Linked DNA regions of Piscinibacter gummiphilus. The protein of the gene in region 2 interacts with the protein of the main gene of each other region in a pairwise test. Links are inferred from orthologs where the notes say so. Each region holds a gene or a part of one and is shown on either strand. Other genes may lie near its edges. The genes, in order: A4W93_RS26540 and recJ.

The links.
Region 1: the proteins of recJ (region 2) and A4W93_RS26540 interact in binary tests that used the Escherichia coli proteins (3 or more experiments, as listed by UniProt). The link is inferred for Piscinibacter gummiphilus from one-to-one orthologs.

Annotation. Positions count from the first base shown.
Region 1 is NZ_CP015118.1:5,786,467-5,797,076, reverse strand. Bases 2,273-5,405 are described here. They hold A4W93_RS26540 (DNA topoisomerase III), read left to right. Parts: upstream 2,273-2,611; coding sequence 2,612-5,200; downstream 5,201-5,405. Other genes in these bases: A4W93_RS26535 (hypothetical protein), read left to right, coding at 5,244-5,405; A4W93_RS26545 (SET domain-containing protein), read right to left, coding at 2,273-2,475. Outside these bases: gap (type I glyceraldehyde-3-phosphate dehydrogenase), read left to right, coding at 1-258; A4W93_RS26555 (hypothetical protein), read right to left, coding at 364-1,041; A4W93_RS26550 (biotin--[acetyl-CoA-carboxylase] ligase), read right to left, coding at 1,035-1,949; more of A4W93_RS26545, read right to left, coding at 1,966-2,272; more of A4W93_RS26535, read left to right, coding at 5,406-5,624; A4W93_RS26530 (AEC family transporter), read left to right, coding at 5,802-6,779; A4W93_RS26525 (antibiotic biosynthesis monooxygenase family protein), read right to left, coding at 6,780-7,082; A4W93_RS30220 (exo-rhamnogalacturonan lyase family protein), read left to right, coding at 7,487-10,507; pcaF (3-oxoadipyl-CoA thiolase), read right to left, coding at 10,579-10,610.
Region 2 is NZ_CP015118.1:4,331,998-4,342,473, reverse strand. The notes cover bases 3,089-6,087. They hold recJ (single-stranded-DNA-specific exonuclease RecJ), read right to left. Parts: upstream 5,457-6,087; coding sequence 3,720-5,456; downstream 3,089-3,719. Other genes in these bases: A4W93_RS19630 (hypothetical protein), read right to left, coding at 5,456-6,087; A4W93_RS19640 (PQQ-dependent sugar dehydrogenase), read right to left, coding at 3,089-3,700. Also shown: A4W93_RS19660 (L-threonylcarbamoyladenylate synthase), read right to left, coding at 1-101; A4W93_RS19655 (response regulator), read right to left, coding at 197-601; A4W93_RS19650 (DMT family transporter), read right to left, coding at 747-1,667; A4W93_RS19645 (3',5'-nucleoside bisphosphate phosphatase), read right to left, coding at 1,664-2,527; more of A4W93_RS19640, read right to left, coding at 2,585-3,088; more of A4W93_RS19630, read right to left, coding at 6,088-6,388; A4W93_RS19625 (UDP-2,3-diacylglucosamine diphosphatase), read left to right, coding at 6,496-7,341; A4W93_RS19620 (glycosyltransferase family 4 protein), read left to right, coding at 7,338-8,396; ppk1 (polyphosphate kinase 1), read left to right, coding at 8,393-10,444; phosphohistidine phosphatase SixA, read left to right, coding at 10,444-10,476. UniProt on the Escherichia coli protein: Single-stranded-DNA-specific exonuclease.

The DNA.
Region 1 (10,610 bases), 1.5 Mb from region 2 along the record:
CTCGTCAAGGAAGCCAGCTACAAGGACATCTGCGCCGAGTTCAAGGCCCAGTCCGAAGGCGCGCTGAAGGGCGTGCTGGGCTACACGGAAGACAAGGTGGTCGCCACCGACTTCCGCGGCGACGCCCGCACCTCGATCTTCGACGCCGAGGCCGGCATCGCCCTCGACAGCACGTTCGTGAAGCTCGTGTCGTGGTACGACAACGAATGGGGCTACTCGAACAAGGTGCTCGAGATGGCGCGCGTCGTCTCCAAGTAAGCGACGCTGTCACCCTGGCGGAAGCCGGGGCCCACTGCCAGCAGTGGATCCCGGCGTTCGCCGGGATGACGGATGGAAGAACGGCTCCTTTTCAGGAGCCGTTTTTCATGGGCGCGCGCAGGCCGCGAAGCTCTTCCCCGCCAGCCCCGGCACCTGAAGCGCCACCAGCTGCTGCTGCAGCTCCGGCGACACGGCCGCGATGCGCAGCGTGTGGGTCACCACCGGCGGCACCAGCTGGGCGAGGCGCGCGGTGCGCACGCCCTTCGTGGTGACGTCGGCCAGCGCACGTTCGGCGGCCGCACGGTTGTCGAAACGGCCCAGCGCCAGGCCATCGCCCAGTTCGGGCACCTGGCGGACCTCCTCGGAGGTGACCTTGAGCCGGCGCAACTCGTCGACCTTCTTGCGCCGGGTGTCCGCGTCGGTGTACGGGCCCATGAAGACGATCCAGGCCGCCGGGGTCTCGTGGCGTGCGTCCTCGATGCGCTCGGGCGGCACGACACCGGCGATCGCCGACTGGGCCGGGCCCAGCTGGGCGGCCGTGTACGGGCCCACCTCGAGGCACACCGTGGGGGCTTCGGCGGCCGCCACGGCCGTCGTGGTGCCGCCCTTGGCGGGCCCCGTGGACAGCACCCGCACGCGCTGCGGTTCCACCTGCAGCGCGAGGCGGCCGGGTTCGCGGTCGCCCTGGGCGCGCACGCCCACGAGGTCGTCGAGCCAGCCCTGGCGCCAGCCGTAGAACGCGGCGTTGGCGATCACGAGGAGCAGGACCAGCAGCCTCAGCACGGGGCGTCCTCGGCCGCTCCCTGGAGGCGCACGCTGACCTCGCCGCTGGCGACGTCGCGCACGGTGCCCTGCGGCGTCAGCACGAGCAGTGCGCCGGACGGCGCGATGCCCTGGGCGACACCTTCGGGCAGGTCGGCGAGGGTGGTGGTGACCGCGCGGCCGCGCAGCAGGTCGCGCGCGGCGAACCGCTCCATGAACGCGGGGAAGCCGTCGCGCTGGAAGGCCACGAGGGCGTCCACCAGCGGCCGGGCGATGCGGCCGAGCGCGGCCGGGGCGCTGATGCCGGGGTCGAGTTCGTCGAGGCAGGCGTAGCCGGTCGTGAGTTCCGCCGGGGTGCCCGCAGGCAGCGGCAGCACGTTCAGGCCGACGCCGATCACCGCGAGCCGGTTGCGCCCGACCGTGGTGGACTCGATCAGGATGCCGCCGAGCTTGCGGCCGCTGAGGGCCTCGGGCGTCTGGCGGTCGAGCAGCCACAGGTCGTTGGGCCACTTGAGGCCCACGCGCGGGCCGGCGGCCGCGGGCCGCGGCTCGATGGCGTCGGCCAGCGCCACGCCCACGGCGAGCGAGAGCCCCGACCAGTCGACGTTGCCCATCGGCAGCGACAGGGAAAACGTCAGCGACGCCCCCCGGGCCGACGACCAGGTGCGCCCCATGCGGCCCCGGCCACCGGTCTGGTGCTCGGCGACGAGCAGGCAGGGCAGCACGTCGGCCGCGCGCCGGCCGAACGCGGCGCTCTCGCGGCTGCGGCGCACCTGGGCGAGGGTGGTGTCGTCCTCACCCAGCGCGCGGGCGCGCTCGAGCAGCGTGGTGTTGGTGGAGGCGGTCTGCGGGACCACCTCGATGCTCAGCCCGGGCAGCAGCGGCTCGAGTTCTTCCCAGAGCGATTCGGCATTCCACAGGAGGGTCATGGGCGGGGCGGGCGGGTCAGCGTTTCGGGGCGAGCATGGTGCCGCGGCAGGTGTCGGTGCCGCAGCGGCACTCGAATTCCTTCTTCAGCTTCTTCGTGTACTTCTGGTCGATCACGAGGCCGTAGTCGTAGAACAGCTCCTCGCCGGGCAGGATGGGGCGCAGCGCCTTGATGAACACCCGGCCGTCGACCTCGTCGGCCTCGCAGTTGGGATCGCAGGCGTGGTTGATCCAGCGGGCGGAGTTGCCCTGGACGTTCCCGTCGATGACGTGTTCCTCGTCGACGTGGAAATAGAAGGTATGGTTCGGCTGGCTCGGGTCGTGCGGGTGGCGCCGCAACGCCTCGGGCCAGGTGATGACCTCGCCCTTGTACTCGATGACCGTGTCACCGGGGAGAATCTCGGCGACGGCGAAGACCCCGCGGCCGTGGACTCCCGACTGACGGACCTGGATTCGGCGCCCTGACGTGGGGGCGGCGGCGGAAATGCGGTTTTTCGGGGTCTTGGCGGCGCGGGCTTGCGTCATCATCGTCTTTGGGTACATTGAAATCGTAGGTGCGCGCATGAGCGTGCGTGCGCCTGCGGCGCGCGTGCGTATACACGCACACAAGCCTCGATTGTAGAGAGACACGCCGACCGGGTCGGCGTTTGCATCAGAAAGAGCCATGAGCAAGACCCTCATCATTGCCGAGAAGCCTTCCGTCGCGCAGGACATCGTGCGCGCGCTGACCCCTGTTGCCGGCAAGTTCGAGAAGCACGACGAGTACTTCGAAGGCGAGCACCACCTCGTCACCTCGGCCGTCGGCCACCTGCTCGAGATCAAGGCGCCGGAGGAGTACGACGTGAAGCGGGGCAAGTGGAGCTTCGCGAACCTGCCGGTCATCCCGCCGCACTTCGAGCTGAATCCCATCGACAAGAGCAAGGGGCGGCTGAACGCCATCGTCAAGCTCGTCAAGCGCAAGGACGTCTCCGAACTCGTCAACGCGTGTGACGCGGGCCGCGAGGGCGAACTGATCTTCCGGCTCATCCAGCAGCACAGCAAGAGCAAGCACCCGGTCAAGCGCCTGTGGCTGCAGAGCATGACGCCCGCGGCCATCCGCGAGGGCTTCGAGAACCTGCGCACCGACCAGCAGATGCTGCCGCTCGCCGACGCCGCGCGCTGCCGCTCCGAGGCCGACTGGCTCGTGGGCATCAACGGCACGCGCGCCATGACCGCGTTCAACTCGCGCGACGGCGGCTTCTTCCTGACCACCGTGGGCCGCGTGCAGACGCCCACGCTGTCCATCGTGGTGGAGCGTGAAGAGAAGATCCGCCGCCACGTCTCGCGCGACTACTGGGAAATCAAGGCCACGTTCGCCGCGCAGGCCGGCGAGTACGACGGCAAGTGGTTCGACCCGAAGTGGAAGAAGAACCCCGACGACCCCGAGCTGCGCGCCGACCGCGTGTGGAACGAGGCCGATGCCAAGGCCATCGCCGACGCCTCGCGCGGCCAGCCCGCCTCGGTCACCGAGGAATCGAAGCCCAGCACGCAGAGCGCCCCGCAGCTGTACGACCTGACCAGCCTGCAGCGCGAGGCCAACTCGCGCTTCGGCTTCTCGGCCAAGACCACGCTGTCGCTGGCCCAGGCCCTGTACGAGAAGCACAAGGTGCTGACCTACCCCCGTACCGACAGCAAGGCGCTGCCGGAGGACTACGTGCCGGTGGTCAAGCAGACCATGGAGATGCTCGCCACGGAGGACCTGCCCGGTCCGCTGCAGGCGCTGGCCGCGCATGCGCGCAAGGCCGTGAAGGAAGGCTACGTCAAGCCGAACAAGCGCATCTTCGACAACGCGAAGGTGTCGGACCACTTCGCCATCATCCCCACGCTGCAGGCCCCGAAGAGCCTCACCGAGATCGAGGCCAAGCTGTACGACATGGTCGTCAAGCGCTTCCTCGCGGTGTTCTACCCGTCGGCCGAGTTCCTGGTCACCACGCGCATCAGCACGGTGGAGGCCGCGGGCAAGTCGCACAGCTTCCAGACCAACGGCAAGGTGATGGTCAAGCCGGGCTGGCTGGCCGTGTACGGCCGCGAGGTGCAGGAGGACGACGCCAACCTCGTGGCCGTGGAGCCGGGCGAGAAGGTGCGCGCCGAAAGCGTGGACCTCAACGCGCAGAAGACCAAGCCGCCGGCGCGCTACTCGGAAGCCACGCTGCTGAGCGCGATGGAAGGCGCCGGCAAGCTGATCGACGACGACGAACTGCGCGAGGCCATGCAGGAGAAGGGCCTCGGCACCCCGGCCACGCGCGCGGCCATCATCGAAGGCCTGATCCTCGAGAAGTACATCATCCGCGACGGCCGCGAGCTGATCCCCACCGCGAAGGCCTTCCAGCTGACCACGCTGCTGCGCGGCCTCGGCGTGGAAGACCTCACCAAGCCCGAACTCACCGGCAACTGGGAGCACCAGCTGTCCGAGATGGAAAAGGGCCGCCTGAGCCGCGAGCGCTTCATGGCCGAGATCGCCGCCATGACGGAGCGCATCGTCGCGAAGGCCAAGGAATACGACCGCGACACCATCCCCGGCGACTACGCCACGCTCAAGACCCCGTGCCCGAACTGCGGTGGCGTGGTCAAGGAGAACTACCGCCGCTTCACCTGCACCGGCGCCGACGGCGCGAGCGAGGGCTGCGGCTTCTCGATCGGCAAGATTCCGGGCGGCCGCAGCTTCGAGCTCGACGAGGTGGAGCAGTTCCTCGCGAACAAGCGCATCGGCCCGCTCGAGGGCTTCCGCTCGAAGGCCGGCTGGCCGTTCACGGCCGAGCTCAAGCTGACGTTCGACGACGAGATCAAGAACTGGAAGCTCGAGTTCGACTTCGGCGAGGACGCCAAGAAGGACGGCGAGTCCGGCGAACCGGTCGACTTCTCCGACCAGCAGTCGCTGGGCCCGTGCCCGAAGTGCCAGGGCCACGTGTACGAACACGGCGCGAACTACGTGTGCGAGCACAGCGTGGGCGCGAAGGTCACCTGCGACTTCAAGACCGGCAAGATCATCCTGCAGCAGCCGGTGATCCGCGAGCAGATGACCAAGCTGCTCGAGACCGGCAAGACCGACCTGCTGGAGAATTTCGTGTCGAACAAGACGCGCCGCAAGTTCAAGGCGTTCCTCGCGTTCGACAAGAAGGAAGGCAAGGTGAGCTTCGAATTCCAGCCGCGGGCCGCGAAGCCACCGGCGGCGAAGAAGACTGCGGCCAAGACGGCCGCCAAGAAAGCGGCTTGACCGGGGTGCCGCGCCCGTGACCATGCACAGGAACAACAAGACCATGAACGTGATGACCAAGATCGTGACGCCCGCGCTGCTGGGCCTGCTGCTCGGCGGCTGTGTCAGCGTGACGATGCCCTCCGAGATCGAGGCCGCCCGCAAGGCCGCCGAGACCGCGAAGGAGCAGGCGGCCGCGAAGGACCTGATCCAGCAGGCGCGTGGCGCGGCAGGCACCGGCAAGGACAAGCCGGTCATCACGCACTCCTACATCGGCAAGGACAACCAGACCGTCGCCGACATCAAGCAGACCTGCGTGGTCGAGGCCACGCAGAAGCTCGCGCAGAGCGTGGGGACGGATGTGCGGTCGGTGGTGCTGGAGAACGAGGTGGTGACCGCGAAGGGCAAGGTGGTCGCCAACTGCAAGCTCGCGCTGCAGGAATAACGCCCCCGCGCACGTCATCCCGGCGCAGGCCGGGACCCTGGGGGTGCCTTCATGCGCCACTCGGTGAGCCACCGCCCGAGGTCCCGGCCTGTGCCGGGATGACGGTGTGTGGCGGGGGCGGTTCTACGTAGAAGACGCAACGCGCCGCTGCGGGTTTCCACGGATACTCGTGGCCCCATGCTCCTCGGCCCCGTCCTGCTCAAGCTCGTCGCGATCCTGTGTGTGATCGCGCTCGGGTACGTGGTCGGCCGGGCGCGGTGGCTGGGTGACAACGATCCGGCGCGCACGCTCGGCAATGCGGCGTTCTATATCTTCGTCCCGGCGCTGCTGTTCCGCACCACCACCCGGCTCGACATCGGCGCGATGCCGTGGGGCACGCTGATCGCCTTCTTCGTGCCGGTGGTGGCCCTGATGATCGGGGTGTACGCGGTGCTGCGCTGGCGCCTGCAGCCGGGCGAGCCGGTGGCCGGGCCCAGCGTGCGGTCCATCAGCGCCTGCTTCGGCAACACCGTGCAGATGGGCATCCCGATGGCCGCCGCGATGTTCGGCGAGGCGGGGCTGTCGATCCACGTGGCCCTGGTGAGCCTGCATGCGCTCACGCTGCTGACCATGCTCACGGCCTTCGTCGAGATGGACCTCGCGCGCGACCGCGTGCGCCAGGGCGGCGGCGACACCCACGTCGGGCGCATGCTGCTGACCACCGCCCGCAACACCGTGATCCACCCCGTCGTGCTGCCGATCCTGGCCGGGTTCGCCTGGAACGTGCTCGGCCTGCCGCTGCCGGGCCTCGTCGACGAGACCCTGCTGCAGCTCGGCCAGGCCGTGGTGCCGCTGTGCCTCGTGCTGATCGGGATGTCGCTCGCCTACTACGGGCTCAAGGGCGCCTTGCGCGGGGCCCTGTGGCTGTCGGCGCTGAAGCTGCTGGTGCTGCCGCTGGCCGTGCTGGTGGTGGGCCACTGGGGGTTCGGCCTCACCGGCCTGCCGCTCGCGGTGGTGGTGATGGCCGGCGCGCTGCCGGTGGGCAACAACGCGCTGATCTTCTCGCAGCGCTACCGGACGCTGGAGGCCGAGGCCACGGCGACCACCGTGGTCTCGACGATCCTGTTCGCCGCCAGCGCGCCGCTGTGGCTCTGGGTGCTGAGCCTGATCCGCTGATCAGGTCGAACGGGCGACCAGGTCGAAGTGCTCGACCACGGGCGGCGCCGCGAAGAACGGGCCCACGATGGCGCGCCACTGCGGGAACAGCGGGCCTTCGCGGAAGTCCTTCATGTGGTTGTCCAGCGTCTCCCAGTAGATCATCAGCAGGTAGCGCTCGGGCGACTCGATGCCGCGGTTGACCTTGTAGCCGCGGAAGCCGGGCGACTTCGCGATCACGGTCTCGACCCCGCGCTGGATGGCTTCGTCGAAGGCGGCGTTCTGGCCGGGCTGGATGCGGATGTCGGCAAACTCAAGAATCATGGGATCTCCAAGGGGGACGAGGGCCGGAGCATAGGGCCATCGCGGCGTGGACCGTGTCGGGCCCGACACGGTTGTGACCGCGTGCCTCGTCCTGGCAACATGTCAAATTTTGTCACTTTTACCGCCGCCATCCAAAAACAGTGGAAAAATGCGCGTTCCATCGGCGAACGCCGGTGACAAATTGCATCTTTTGTGTTGCGCCCCGGCGCAATCACTCAAACTCCACCGCACGACTGCCACGGCCCCGCCGAAGCAGTGTGCGCCTCAGCAGTAAAACGAAGTACATCCGGTCACGGATTCACACGGGTTGGGTATCAAGGCCCTCCTGAGAATGCCGAGAAACCGGATGGGGAAACCGCGAGCGGCCCCATGGTGTGGCCGCCACGGACAGGGAGAAATTCCAGATGAAGAACGCGCGTTTTTGGTCCGCCCTGCTGGCGGTGGCGGTCCTGTCCGCCTGCGGCGGCAGCAAGGGGGCTGAGGAAACCGGCACCACCACGCCGTCGAACGGCACGGCCGGTTCGGGCTCCGGCGGCACCGACACCGGTTCCAACACGGGCTCCGGCTCGGGTTCGGGTTCGGGGTCCGGCAGCGGCTCGGGCACCGGTTCCGGTTCGGGCTCCACCACGCCGGTCCTGACGCTGACCCGCACCGGGTCGGGCACCATCACCTCCGCCCCCGCAGGCATCTCCTGCGGCGGCACCTGCTCCGCGTCGTTCGCCACCGGCACGGCCGTCGAACTGACCGCCACCGCCGGCTCGGGCTACACGTTCTCGGGCTGGACCGGCGGCGGCTGCTCCGGTACCGCGTCCTGCAAGGTCACGCTGAGCTCGTCCCAGGTCGTCCAGGCCGACTTCGTGCCGGCGACCGTCACCGGCACGCAGTACGTGCCCCTGACGCTGGCCTCCGGCCCCGCCGCGGCGCGTGTTCCGGTGCGCACCGGCGTGCCGTTCCCGGTCGGCGCCGTCAGCAGCATCGCGAAGCTGCGCCTCGAGACCACGGCCGGCACCGAAGTGCCTGCGCAGTTCGACGCGCTGGTCTACTGGCCCGACGGTTCCGTCAAGGTCGCGCTGACCCAGATCGTCGCGAGCCTCGGCTCGCAGGCCGACTACCGCGTCGCCTACGGCCCGAACGTGTCCCGCGCCTCGCTGGCCACCCCGGTGAGCGTCACCGGCACCGGCAGCACCGGCCTGACCGTGGACACCGGCCTCGTGCAGTTCGCCGTGACCACGAAGGGCGTGGTCAACAAGGTCTCGCGCAAGAGCGGCACCGTCTACAACCCGGTCATCGACGGCGGCGAGTTCTTCCTCGTCAACGCGAAGGACAACCTCGAATACACGGCGTCCGCTGCCGGCGACGCCGTCGTGACGGTCGAGGAGAGCGGCCCGCTGCGCGCCGTGGTGAAGGCCACCGGCACGCTGACGGCCTCCGGCGGCTCGAACCCGATCAAGTACCTGGTGCGCTACTACGCCAGCCAGGGCTCGGACAAGATCGACGTCGAGGCGACGATCATCGACGACCGCAAGGAAGACAACGTCCAGGTCGTGCCCACCACGTTCGCGTTCGCCGCGAAGGCGCTGGGCCTGCGCTGGAACTACGTCGCGACGTCGGCCGAGTACCGCTTCGGCGGCGAGAACGGCGCGGCCTACGGCGGCACGGCCGCCGGCGAGACCTACATCGCGCAGGGCGGCAAGTTCAACTACGTCGACGGCGTCGACAACGGCCACACCTTCAGCTACACCGGCGCCGGCACGGGCGCCAAGGCCCCGGGCTGGATGGCCGTCGACGGCGGCAATGCGCACATCGGCGTGATGGTGAAGGACTTCTGGCAGCAGTTCCCGAACGAGCTGAGCGTCAACACCACCACGAAGACGATCACCGCGTCGCTGTTCCCGGCCCGTTCCGTGGGCGCCACCGCGCAGACCACCGCGCCGGCCCCCACCGCTACCGAGTACCTCCGCGCGAACACGCTGTACTTCGCTCGCCCGGGTGGCGCGAAGACCTACCAGCTGCGCCTGGCCATCGACGAGGCCAAGGCCGGCACGACCGACCTCGTCGCGCTGAACGAAAGCTTCCAGCGCCACCGCCTCGAGCTGATGTCCACCCCGGCGTGGTACGCGGCCTCCGGCGTGTTCGGCGACCTGAACGTCGGCGCGTCCACCACGGGCGCCACCGGCTACAACGCCTACCTGATGCAGGACATCTACGAGCGCAGCGTCGAGAAGACCGACGGCAACGCCACGATGTTCGGCTGGCGCGACTACGGCGACCGCCTGCGCGCGGGCTGGAACGTCGTGAACAACGTGAAGATCCCGAGCTTCTACAACGACACGCACGTCGGCGCGAACAACTTCTTCACCCAGTTCCTGCGCACGGGCGACCAGCGCTGGTACGGCATCGCCGAGATCGCCACGAACCACTTCCGCGACATCGACGTCTCGCACGGCCCGCGGTCGGGCTACTGGGACGGCACCACGCCGGCCGGCGAGATCCATGCGATCTCCCACGAGAACATCGACCACCAGGTGCGCAACATGCACTGGGGCCACGCCCACGTGAGCGGCATGAGCGACAGCTGGCTGCTCACCGGCGACAAGCGCTCGAAGGACGTGCTCGAGGAAGTGGCCATGTGGTGGAAGGCCGTGTCGCCGCAGTTCTTCAAGCGGCCGTTCGCGATGGCCGACAAGTACCGCGAAGCCGAGCGCGACTACGGCTGGCCGCTGTACGTGATGAACGAGTGGGTGCGCGCCACCGGCGACGCCACGTACCACAAGGACGTGGCCGGCGGCCTCGTCGACTACCTGAACCAGTGGTTCCGCACGCCGGCCAACCACATCGGCTACAACGCGGCGACGAACGTGATCTCGAACAACGTGATCAACCAGAACAACGCGGCCGCCGGCACGGGGTACTGGACGATGACGAAGATGGACAACAACCTCGGCTACAACGCCACGGGCACGAACCCGTGGATGGCCGGCGCGTTTCTCGGCAACATCATCAAGTTCTACGAAGCCGACCAGCTGTTCACCGCCGCGGGCAAGGGCTCGGGCCTGGACCGCACGCAGATCGTCGACATGATGCTGCAGGGCATGGACTACATCGTGAAGTACGGCTACGACGACACGAAGCAGTGGTTCGTGTACTCGGAGACCACCCGCACGTACAGCGGCGGCGACACGCACATCATCTACCCGCTGGCCTACCTCGACCGCCTCTACAAGCAGGAGAAGGCCGCCGGCCGCCTGGTCAACAGCAGCTGGTACACCTCGCAACCGAAGTGGGCCACCATCGCCACCCGCCGCTACGACGAACTGAACGCCATGAAGGTCGGCGCCAACACCCAGTCGTACGGCTTCTACGGCTACGAGATGGTCTACCCGGCGGACTTCTTCAAGGTCATGCAGGACACCCTGAACCGCTGACCCCGGCGGTCAGCCAGCCCAAAGAAAGAGCGCCCCGCGGGGCGCTCTTTTCATTGGCGATCAGCGAACGATCAGACGCGCTCGACGATCAGCGCGATGCCCT
Region 2 (10,476 bases):
GTGGGCACCGCGGCGATGCCGCCACCGTGGAGCACGTCGGCCGCCTGCTTGAGCAGGCGGTGCTGGGGGTTGTCGGGGTGGACTTCGACGTATCGGGGCATGGTGCCGATCCTAATGCCACGCCGCCCGTGCTGCCACGGCGTGCGGCTTGTCCCCGGGGCGGGCCCGGTGGGCGGTGGGGCGAGGGCCGGGCCGTTCATTGGGGCTCCGGAAGCCATTCATGCAGCAGCCGGGACAGGTCGTCGAGGCGGAACGGCTTGAGCAGCAGCGCGTCCATGCCGGCGTCGAGGCATTCGTTGCGTTCTTCGGGCAGGCCGCTCGCGGTGATGCCGATGATGGGCGTGCGGGCGCGGCCCTCGCTGCGTTCGGCGGCACGGATCTCGGTGGCCGCGTCGCGCCCGTTCATGCGCGGCATGTGGTTGTCGAGGAAGAGGATGTCGTAGTGCCCCGCCCGCCAGGCCGCCACGGCCTCGGCGCCGTCGCCCACCACCGTCACGTGCAGGCCTTCTCGTTCGAGCACCGCCATCGCGAGCACCTGGCTCGCCGCGTCGTCCTCGGCCACCAGCGCGGAGGCGCCGGGGCCATCGTTCCTGGGGTTCATGGACCTCTCCGAAAAACGGTGTGAGGTCCATGATTGCGCCGGGGGACGCCGTGCACGCGGGGGTTTTCACGCAGCCGAGCCGGTTTGCGCGCTTGTCCTACAGGGGCGCCGCGTGTCCGCCGCCAGGGCTGCGGCCGCTTGGCGATCAGTCCGCGATCGTGTCGGCCGCGACGGCCGAGGAGGGCACCGCCCCCTTGCGCACGTTGAGCCAGGCGCTGGCCGCGCCGCACACGGCCACCACGCCCATGCCGACCCAGCCCCACTGGTCGGGCGCGTGGCCCAGCACCGCGTAGCTGACGGCCGCGGCGAAGGCGATCTGCGTATAGACGAACGGCATCAGCGTCGACGTGGGCGCGAGGCCCAGCGCGAGGATCAGCAGCAGGTGGCCGGTGGTGCCGAGCAGGCCGATGCCGAGCATCAGCGCGAGGTGGCCGGCGGTGGCGGCCTGCAGGGTGCCGACGATGTCGATCGGGCTCGACAGCAGCAGCGGCGTGAGCACCGCGGTGCCGGTCAGGCCCGTGTAGAAGTGCGTGGTGAACGGGCTCTCGAGCGCGGCGAGCTTGCTCGTGAGCACCTGGAAGCTCGCGTAGCTCACGGCCCCGGCGAGCGGCAGGAACACCGCCCAGCCGAACATGCCGCTGCCCGGGCGGATGACGATCAGCGCGCCCGCGAAGCCGCCGCACACCAGCGCCCAGCGCAGCGCCGAGACCCGCTCGTGCAGCACCCAGCCCGCGAGCAGCGTGACGATCACCGGCGTGAGCATGTTGATGGCGGTGAACTCGGCGACGGGCAGGTACTGCACGCCGTAGAAGCTTGCCGAACTCGTGAGCAGCAGCAGGATGCCGCGCAGCAGCTGGAACTTCGGATGGGCCGCGCGGAAGGTCGACGTCTTCGAGCGCAGCAGCCAGACGGTCATCACGAGCGTCTGGGTCAGGTAGCGGCCCCACATGATCAGCAGCACCGGCACGAACGCGCCGAGGTACTTGATGGACGTGTCCATCGTCGCGAAGCACCCCGCCATCAGCAGGATCAGCGCGATGCCGAGGGTGGGGTGGTGCCCCTTCACGCCGGCGACGCCACGCGGTGCGCGAGCGCCTGCCACACCGGGGTCAGCTTCGCGGGCAGCGGCGGCAGCCGGCCCAGGTCGACGTGGCTTTCCTCGGGGCTGTGGAAGTCGGAGCCCCGCGAGGCCAGCAGGTCGAACTCGGTCGCCATGCCGGCGTACTTCACGAAGTCGGCCGCCGTGTGGCTGCCGGTGATGACCTCCACGCCACGCCCGCCGTGGGCGATGAACTCGGTGAAGAGCGCGTACTCCTCGTTCGGCGTGAACTTGTAGCGGCCCGGGTGGGCGATGACGGCCGTGCCGCCGGCGCCGGTGATCCAGCGCACCGCGTCGCCGAGCTTCGCCCAGCGGTGGGGCACGTAGCCGGGGCGGCCCTCGATCAGGTAGCGGCGGAACACCTCCTGGGTGTCGCTGCACACGCCGCTGTCCACCAGGTGGCGGGCGAAGTGCGTGCGGGAGATGAGTTCGGGGTTGCCGACGTACTTGAGCGCCCCCTCGTACGTGCCGGTGATGCCGGCCTTCGCCAGGCCTTCGGCCATCTCGCGGGCGCGCGCCTCGCGGCCGTTGCGGGTGGCCCACAGGCCCTGCACGAGCGTGGTGTCGTCGGGGTCGAAGCCGAGGCCCACGATGTGCACCGTGACGTTCGCGAAGGTGACCGAGATCTCGACGCCGGTGAGGTACGCCATGCCCTGCTCGCGGGCGGCGGCCAGGGCGCGGTGCTGTCCGCCCACCTCGTCGTGGTCGGTGAGGGCCCACAGGGCGACCCCGTTCGCCTTCGCCCGGGCGGCGAGCACCTCGGGCGTGAGCGTGCCGTCCGACACCACGGAGTGGCAGTGCAGGTCGGCGTTGAGGTCGTTGTTCAGGGTTTCCACCGAGACATTGTAGGCAGCGGGTGGACCCCGTGCCCGGCGCAGGTCCTTTCAGCGTGGCGTGAGTCGCAGAATCCGCCCGTCGTCGTTGTCCGTCAGCAGGTACAGCCAGCCGTCCGGGCCCTGGCGCACGTCGCGCAGGCGCTCGTCGAGGTCGGCGAGCAGGCGTTCCTCGCGCACCACCTTGCGGCCGTCGAGCTCCAGGCGCACGAGCACCTTGCCCCGCAGCGCGCCGACGAAGAGGCTGCCCTTCCAGCCGGGGTAGCGGTCGCTCGTCAGGAAGGCCATGCCGCTCGGGGCGATGGACGGCACCCAGTAGGTGACCGGGTCCTCGATGCCGGGCTTGGAGGTGCCTTCGCCGATCTTCTGGCCGCTGCCGTACTCGGCGCCGAAGGTGATCACCGGCCAGCCGTAGTTGCGCCCGCCGAGGTCCACGTTGACCTCGTCGCCGCCCTGCGGGCCGTGCTCGTGGGTCCACAGTTCGCCGGTGGTGGGGTGCAGCGCGGCGCCCTGCATGTTGCGGTGCCCGTAGCTCCAGATCTCGGGCAGGGCGCCGGGCGTCTTCACGAACGGGTTGTCGTCCGGCACGCCGCCGTTGGCCTCGATGCGGATCGTCTTGCCGAAGTGGGTGCCGAGGTGCTGCGCGTCGGCACGGCGGGCGAAGCGGTCACCGAGGGTGATGAACAGGCGGCCGCTGCGGTCGAACACGAGGCGCGAGCCGAAGTGGGCGGTGCCGGCGTGCTTGTCCTTCTGGCGGAAGATCACCGCCACGTCGGCGAGGCGGTTGCCGTCGAGCCGGCCGCGGGCCACGGCCGTGCCGTTCTTGCCCGTGTCGTCGCCGGTGCCCGGCTCCGAGTAGCTGAGGTAGACCCGGCGGTTCGCCGCGAAGGACGGGTCGAGCACCACGTCGAGCAGGCCGCCCTGGCCGCGGGCGTCGACCTTGGGCACGCCGTCGATCGGGGCGCCCAGCTTGCCGTCCGGCGTGACGAGGCGCAGGCGCCCGGGGCGTTCGGTGACGAGCATCCGCCCGTCGGGCAGGAAGGCGATGCCCCAGGGGTTCTCGAGGCCCTTCGCGACGGTGACCACCCCGAGTTGCGGATCGGCGCGCACGCAGGCGCCGGTCAGCAGGAGGGAGGTCAGGATGAACAGGCGGCGGGCGATGGGCATGGCGAGGGTTCCTGGTGGTTCAGACGATCCCTTCGACGATCATTTGGACTCTTTGTTTCCCGTTGTACTCATCCAATCGCAATTGATAGGCGAGGGTGACGCGTTCGCCCACCGGTTCGCTGTGCCCGAACCAGATGGCGTCCCGCACCGTGCCGCCGTGGCGCACGGCGAGCTTCAGGTGCTTCTCGCCCACGAGCCGCTGGGAGATCACCTCCACCTCGTCGCTGAACACCGGGGGCTCGAAGGCCTGGCCCCACACCTGGGCGTCGAGCGAGCGCACGGTTTCGGGGGTGAAGTAGCCGGCCTCGAGCGGGCCGTCGGTCATCAGCGTGCGCGACAGCGTGGCGGCGTCCAGCCACTCGCCGGCCACCTCGCGCAGTGCGCGCTCGAACACGGGGAAGTCGCTCTCGGCCAGCGTCGCGCCGGCGGCCATCGCGTGGCCACCGAAACGCACCAGCACGCCGGGGTGGCGCTTGCTGACGAGGTCCAGCGCGTCGCGCAGGTGGAAGCCGGGGATGGAGCGGCCCGAGCCCTTGAGCAGGCCGTCCTGGCCCTTCGCGAACACGAAGGTGGGCCGGTGCAGCCGGTCCTTCATGCGGCCGGCGACGATGCCGACCACACCCTCGTGGAAATCGGGGTCGTAGAGCGCGAGCGCGGGCGGCGGGTCGCCGGCGAGGCCGCCCTGGGCCAGCAGGTCCTCGAGCATGCCCTCGGCGTGCTCGCGCATGCCGGCCTCCACCTCGCGGCGTTCGCGGTTGATGGTGTCGAGCTGCTGGGCGAGTTCGTGCGCGCGCGCGGGGTCGTCCGTCAGCAGGCATTCGATGCCCAGCGTCATGTCGGACAGCCGGCCCGCGGCATTGATGCGCGGGCCGATCGCGAAGCCGAAGTCGAAGCCGCACGCACGCCGCGCGTCGCGCCCGGCCGCGGCGAACAGCGCGGCGACCCCGGCCTGCATCTTCCCGGCACGGATGCGCTTCAGGCCCTGGGCGACGAGGCGGCGGTTGTTCGCGTCGAGCCGCACGACGTCGGCCACCGTGCCCAGCGCCACCAGGTCGAGCAGCGCATCCAGGCGCGGCTGGTTCTCGGGCGTGAAGGCGCCGCGCGAGCGCAGCTCGGAACGCAGGGCCAGCAGCACGTAGAACATCACGCCCACGCCCGCGAGGTTCTTGCTCTCGAAGCCGCAGTCCGGCTGGTTCGGGTTCACGATCACCGTGGCGTCGGGCAGCACCGTGCCGACGCCGTCTTCCTTGGCCGGCAGGTGGTGGTCGGTGACGACCACGTCGAGCCCGCGGGCGCGGGCGTGGGCCACGCCGGCGAGGCTCGCGATGCCGTTGTCGACGGTCAGCAGCACGTCGGGTGTCACGGTCATCGCCAGTTCGACGATGGCGGGCGTCAGGCCGTAGCCGTGCACCGCGCGGTCGGGCACCACGTGGGTCAGCGTGCCCGGTGCGGCGCCGAGCAGCGCGAGGCCGCGCAGCGCGACGGCGCAGGCGGTGGCGCCGTCGCAGTCGTAGTCGGCGACGACGCAGATGCGCCGCCGGGCGGCGAGGGCGTCGGCGAGGAACCGCGCGGCCTCGGTCGCGCCCTTGAGCTGCGCGGGGGGCAGCAGGCGGGCGAGGCCGTCGTCGAGTTCGTCGAAGCGGCTCACGCCGCGGGCGGCGAAGAGCCGCGCGAGCAGCGGAGGCACGCCGGCCTGCTCCAGCGCCCAGAGGGGGCGGGGCGGCACGTCGCGGCGGACAATGGAGGGGGTGTTCATCACAGGGCCGCCAGCAGCGGGTAGGGGGCGGGCGCGCTGAACTGCCGGCGCATGCGGGTCCACAGCGGCTGCGGCTGCAGTTCGAGGCGCTGGGCGAAGCGTTCGCCGGACAGCGTGAGGGTCACCGGCTGGTCCTGGCGCGCGCGTTCGGCGGCCTCGGCGAGCGGGCCGGCGTCGAGCGCCCGCCAGGCCTCGGCCCAGCCGGCCCAGTCGCCCGCGAGGGCGGGCTGGCGCAGGCGGTGGTCGACGACGCGGTCCCGGTCTTCCGGCACCGGCTGGGCGCGGCCGCAGCCGCTCAGCCAGAACGAGTTGACCGGGAGCGCGCCGAGCCCCACGCGTTCGTCGTTCAGCGAGTGCTGGTACAGCAGCATCTGCACCTCGTTCTGCAGCCGGCGCAGGAGGCGCGCCTGCGGGTGCGTGGGCATCCACAGGTCGATGTTGCGGCCCACCACGCGGTCGAGCGACGCGGAGGGCAGGTTGTCGAGGCTGTCGTGGGCGGCGAACCAGCGGCCGGGCGAGCCCCAGGCGAGCGACCAGCCCTCGCTCTCGAACAGCGGCTTCACCGCCTCGTACAGCGTGTGCGAGGCCTGGGCGCTGAGGAAGAGGGCGTGCGGATCGGCGAGGCTCACGTGGTCGGCGCCCACGTGCCAGTGGACCGGGGTCAGCTGGCCCCAGGCCGCCGTGCCGGTGTCGACACCGTCGGCCGCGGCGGCGTGGGCCGCCCAGGGCAGGCAGCCGTCGTCGCCGGACCAGCCGAAGGCCTCGGCCAGCGCGCGTTCGTGCGGGGTGTTGAGCGTGTATTCGTCGGTGCCGGTGCGTCGCGTCGGGGTGAGTCGGGCGAACAGTTTCGACAGGTTCGGCAGCGTCAGGTCGCGGAGCGTGTGGAGCCCGCTGTCGGACATCACGGAGGCGAACGGAATCATCAGGTGCATGGGTGGATTATCCCGGTTGGGGCGCAATGCCCCTACGGCGGCCCCGTCACCAAGGGTTCATGCGGGCGCCACGGCCGCGTCACACCCGGGGGGGACGATGCAGGTCCATGCAAACCGAAGCCGCCATCCTCCGTGCATGGGCCGAGCCGCCGCCGGACGACGAACCGTCGCCCGGCCGCAAGGCGAGATACCGTGCGGTCTGGATCTCCGACCTGCACCTGGGGACACCCGGCTGCCAGGCCGAGGCGCTGCTCGATTTCCTGAGACACGTGGAGTGCGACCACCTGTTCCTGGTGGGCGACATCATCGACGGCTGGCAGCTGCGCCGCAGCTGGTACTGGCCGCAGGCCCACAACGACGTGGTGCAGAAGCTGCTGCGCAAGGCGCGCAAGGGCACGCGGGTGATCTTCATCCCCGGCAACCACGACGAATTCGCCCGGCGCTACGTGGGCCACAACTTCGGCGGCATCGACGTGGCCGAGGAGTGGATCCACGAGACGGCCGACGGCCGCAAGCTGTGGGTCATGCACGGCGACTTGTTCGACGGCGTGATCCAGTGCGCCAAGTGGCTCGCCCACGTGGGCGACACGCTGTACGAGTTCACGTTGAAGCTCAACCGCTACCTGAACTCCCTGCGGGCCCGCCTCGGCCTGCCGTACTGGAGCCTCTCCAAGTACCTGAAGCTCAAGGTCAAGCGGGCCGTGAGCTACGTGGGCGACTTCGAGAACGCCGTGGCCCGCGAGGCGCGCCGGCGCGGCGTGCACGGGGTGGTCTGCGGCCACATCCACCACGCCGAGATGCGCGACATCGAAGGCGTTCTGTACGCCAACGACGGCGACTGGGTCGAGAGCCTCACGGCCCTGGTCGAACACGCCGACGGCCGGCTCGAAATCCTCGACTGGTCGGCCCGCCTGCCCGGCCGTGCGGTCCCTGCGGTGGCGGTGGCCGCATGAAGGTCGCACTGGTCACCGACGCCTGGAAGCCCCAGGTCAACGGGGTGGTCACCACACTCGTGGAACTGCACGAGGGCCTGCTCGCTCGCGGCCACGAGGTGGTGCTGATCGAGCCGTCCGGCTTCCGGCGCTTCGCCTGTCCCGGGTACCGCGAGATCGAACTCGCCTGGCGGCCGGGCCGACAGGTCGCGAAGCTGCTGGAAGCCGCCGACGCGGACGCGATCCACATCGCCACCGAAGGGCCGCTCGGCTCGGCGGCACGGGCCTGGTGCCTCAAGCACAAGCGCCGCTTCACCACGGCCTTCCACACCCGGTTCCCCGAGATCCTCGCGCGGGCGCTGCACATTCCCGAGCGCTGGGGCTACGCCTGGTTCCGCCGCTTCCACGCGCCGTCGTCCGGCATCCTGGTGCCGAGCCACGGCATGTACGGCATCCTCGAAGGCTACGGCTTCGCGCCGCTCAAGCCCTGGTCGCACGGGGTCGACCTGCGGCTCTTCAAGCCGGTCGAGGGCGCCGACCTCGGCCTGCCGCGTCCCGTCTTCCTCCACGTCGGGCGCCTGAGCTACGAGAAGAACCTCGAGGCCTTCCTCGACCTGGACCTGCCCGGCTCGAAGGTGGTCTACGGCGTGGGTCCGCTCCAGGAACGCCTGCAGCGCGCCTATCCGAACGTGCACTGGCGCGGCGTGGTGCCCCGCAGCGAACTGGTGAACATCTACAGCGCGGCCGATGCCTTCGTGTTCCCCGGCCGCTCGGAGACCTTCGGCCTCGTGATGCTGGAGGCCCTGGCCTGCGGCACGCCGGTCGCGGCCTACCCCGTGCCCGGTCCGCTGGACGTGCTGGGATCCGATGCCGCGGGGGGCGTGCTCCACGAGGATCTGCGCACCGCGGCGCTGAAAGCACTCGAAGTGCCTCGAGATCAGGCCCGTTCGCGTGCGTTGACGATGGATTGGGACGCGGTGTGCAGCCAGTTCATCGGACACCTAGTGCTCGCCCGTGACACTGTCGTGACGACTGTCACAAAACCGCCATCGGACTTTCATAAACTGGTGTCATGACCGATGACGCCCCGACGCTCGCCCTGCTGAACCGCGAACGCGCCATACTGAACTTCAACCGGCGGGTGCTCGCCCAGGCCCGGCGCCCCGACGTCCCGCTGCTCGAACGGCTGCGGTACATCTGCATCGTGTCGTCCAACATGGACGAGTTCTTCGAGGTGCGGTTCGCCGACTACATCGAGGCGGCGCGCGTGCCCGGGGCCGGGGTCTCGAACCGCGACCTGGAGGCCATCGCCGCCGACGCCCACGCGCTCATCGACGACCAGTACCACGCGTTCAACGACGAGGTGATGCCGGCGCTGAAGAAGCACCACATCGAGATCCTCAACCACAGCGAGCGCAACGAGGCGCAGCGCCAGTGGGTGAGCCAGTTCTTCCACCGCCAGGTGCGGCCGCTGCTGGTGCCGGTGGGCCTCGACCCGTCGCACCCGTTCCCGCAGGTCGCCAACAAGTCGCTGAACTTCATCGTGCGCCTGGGCGGCAAGGACGCGTTCGGCCGCGAGAACACCATCGCCATCGTGAAGGTGCCGCGGGTGCTGCCGCGCGTGATCCGCCTGCCGGCCGAGATCTCCGGCGGCACGCAGTCCTTCGTGCTGCTGACGAGCGTGATCCGCGCCCACCTCGACGAGCTGTTCCCCGGCCGCGAGGTCGAGGCCTTCTCGCAGTTCCGCCTCACGCGCGACTCCGACCTCGAGGTCGACGAGCAGGACGTGACGAACCTGCGCCAGGCCCTGCGTTCGGGCCTGACCACGCGCCACTTCGGCCAGGCCATCCGGCTCGAGGTGGTCAACACCTGCCCGCCCGAGCTGTCGCAGTTCCTGCTGGAGCAGTTCGCGCTGCCGCCGGCGGCGCTGTACCAGGTCAACGGGCCGGTGAACCTCGTGCGCCTGAACGCGCTGATCGACGGCGCCGTGGCACCCGAGCTGCATTTCCCGCCCTACGACGCACCGTGGCCGGCCGGCCTGGCCCGTGGCATTCCCATCTTCGAGCAACTGCAGCAGCGCGACGTGCTGATGCACCACCCGTTCGAATCGTTCGAGCCGGTGGTGCAGTTCCTGCGCGAAGCGGTCCACGACCCCGACGTGCTGGCCATCAAGCAGACCATCTACCGCACCGGCAGCGAGTCGCCGCTGATGGACCTGCTGATCGAGGCGGCCCGCCGCGGCAAGGAAGTGATGGCCGTCGTGGAGCTGAAGGCCCGCTTCGACGAAGAGGCCAACATCAACTGGGCGGAGCGGCTGGAGGCCGTGGGCGCGCAGGTGGTGTACGGCATCGTGGGCCTGAAGACCCACGCGAAGCTGCTGCTGGTCACGCGCCGCGAAGGCACGCGCTTGCGCCGCTACGGCCACCTCTCCACCGGCAACTACAACCCGAAGACCGCGCGGCTCTACACCGACGTGGGCTACCTGACGTCCGATGCCGACCTGACCTCGGACGCCGACGCGGTGTTCCAGCAGCTCGCGAGCCTCGGCAAGACGCGCCCGCTGCGCCAGCTGCTGCAGGCGCCGTTCGCGCTGCACCGGCAGATGGTCAACCACATCGACCAGGTGGCCGCGGCTGCCCGCGACGGCAAGCCGGCCCGCATCGTCGCGAAGATCAACGCACTGACCGACGTGCCCATCATCGCCGCGCTGGTGAACGCCGCGAAGGCCGGCGCGCACATCGACCTGATCGTGCGCGGCGCCTGCATGCTGCCGCCGAAGGTGCCGGGCGTGACCGACCGCATCCGCGTGATCTCGGTGGTGGGCCGCCTGCTCGAACACTCGCGCGTGCTGTACTTCCGCTGGGGCGCCACCGAGGCCGAGGAGGCGCTGTTCCTGTCGAGCGCCGACTGGATGGGGCGCAACATGTTCCGCCGCATCGAGGTGGCGTGGCCCGTGCGCGACGTGAAACTGCGCCAGCGCGTGATCGACGAATGCCTGGTGCCGTACCTGCACGACCGGAAGGACGCGTGGGAGCTGGAGGCCGACGGCAACTACGTGCGCCTCGGCACCGAAGGGCCCTGCGCGCAACAGGCCCTGATGGCGAGACATTCCGGGAGCGACTGATGGACCTCATTCTGTGGCGGCATGCCGAAGCC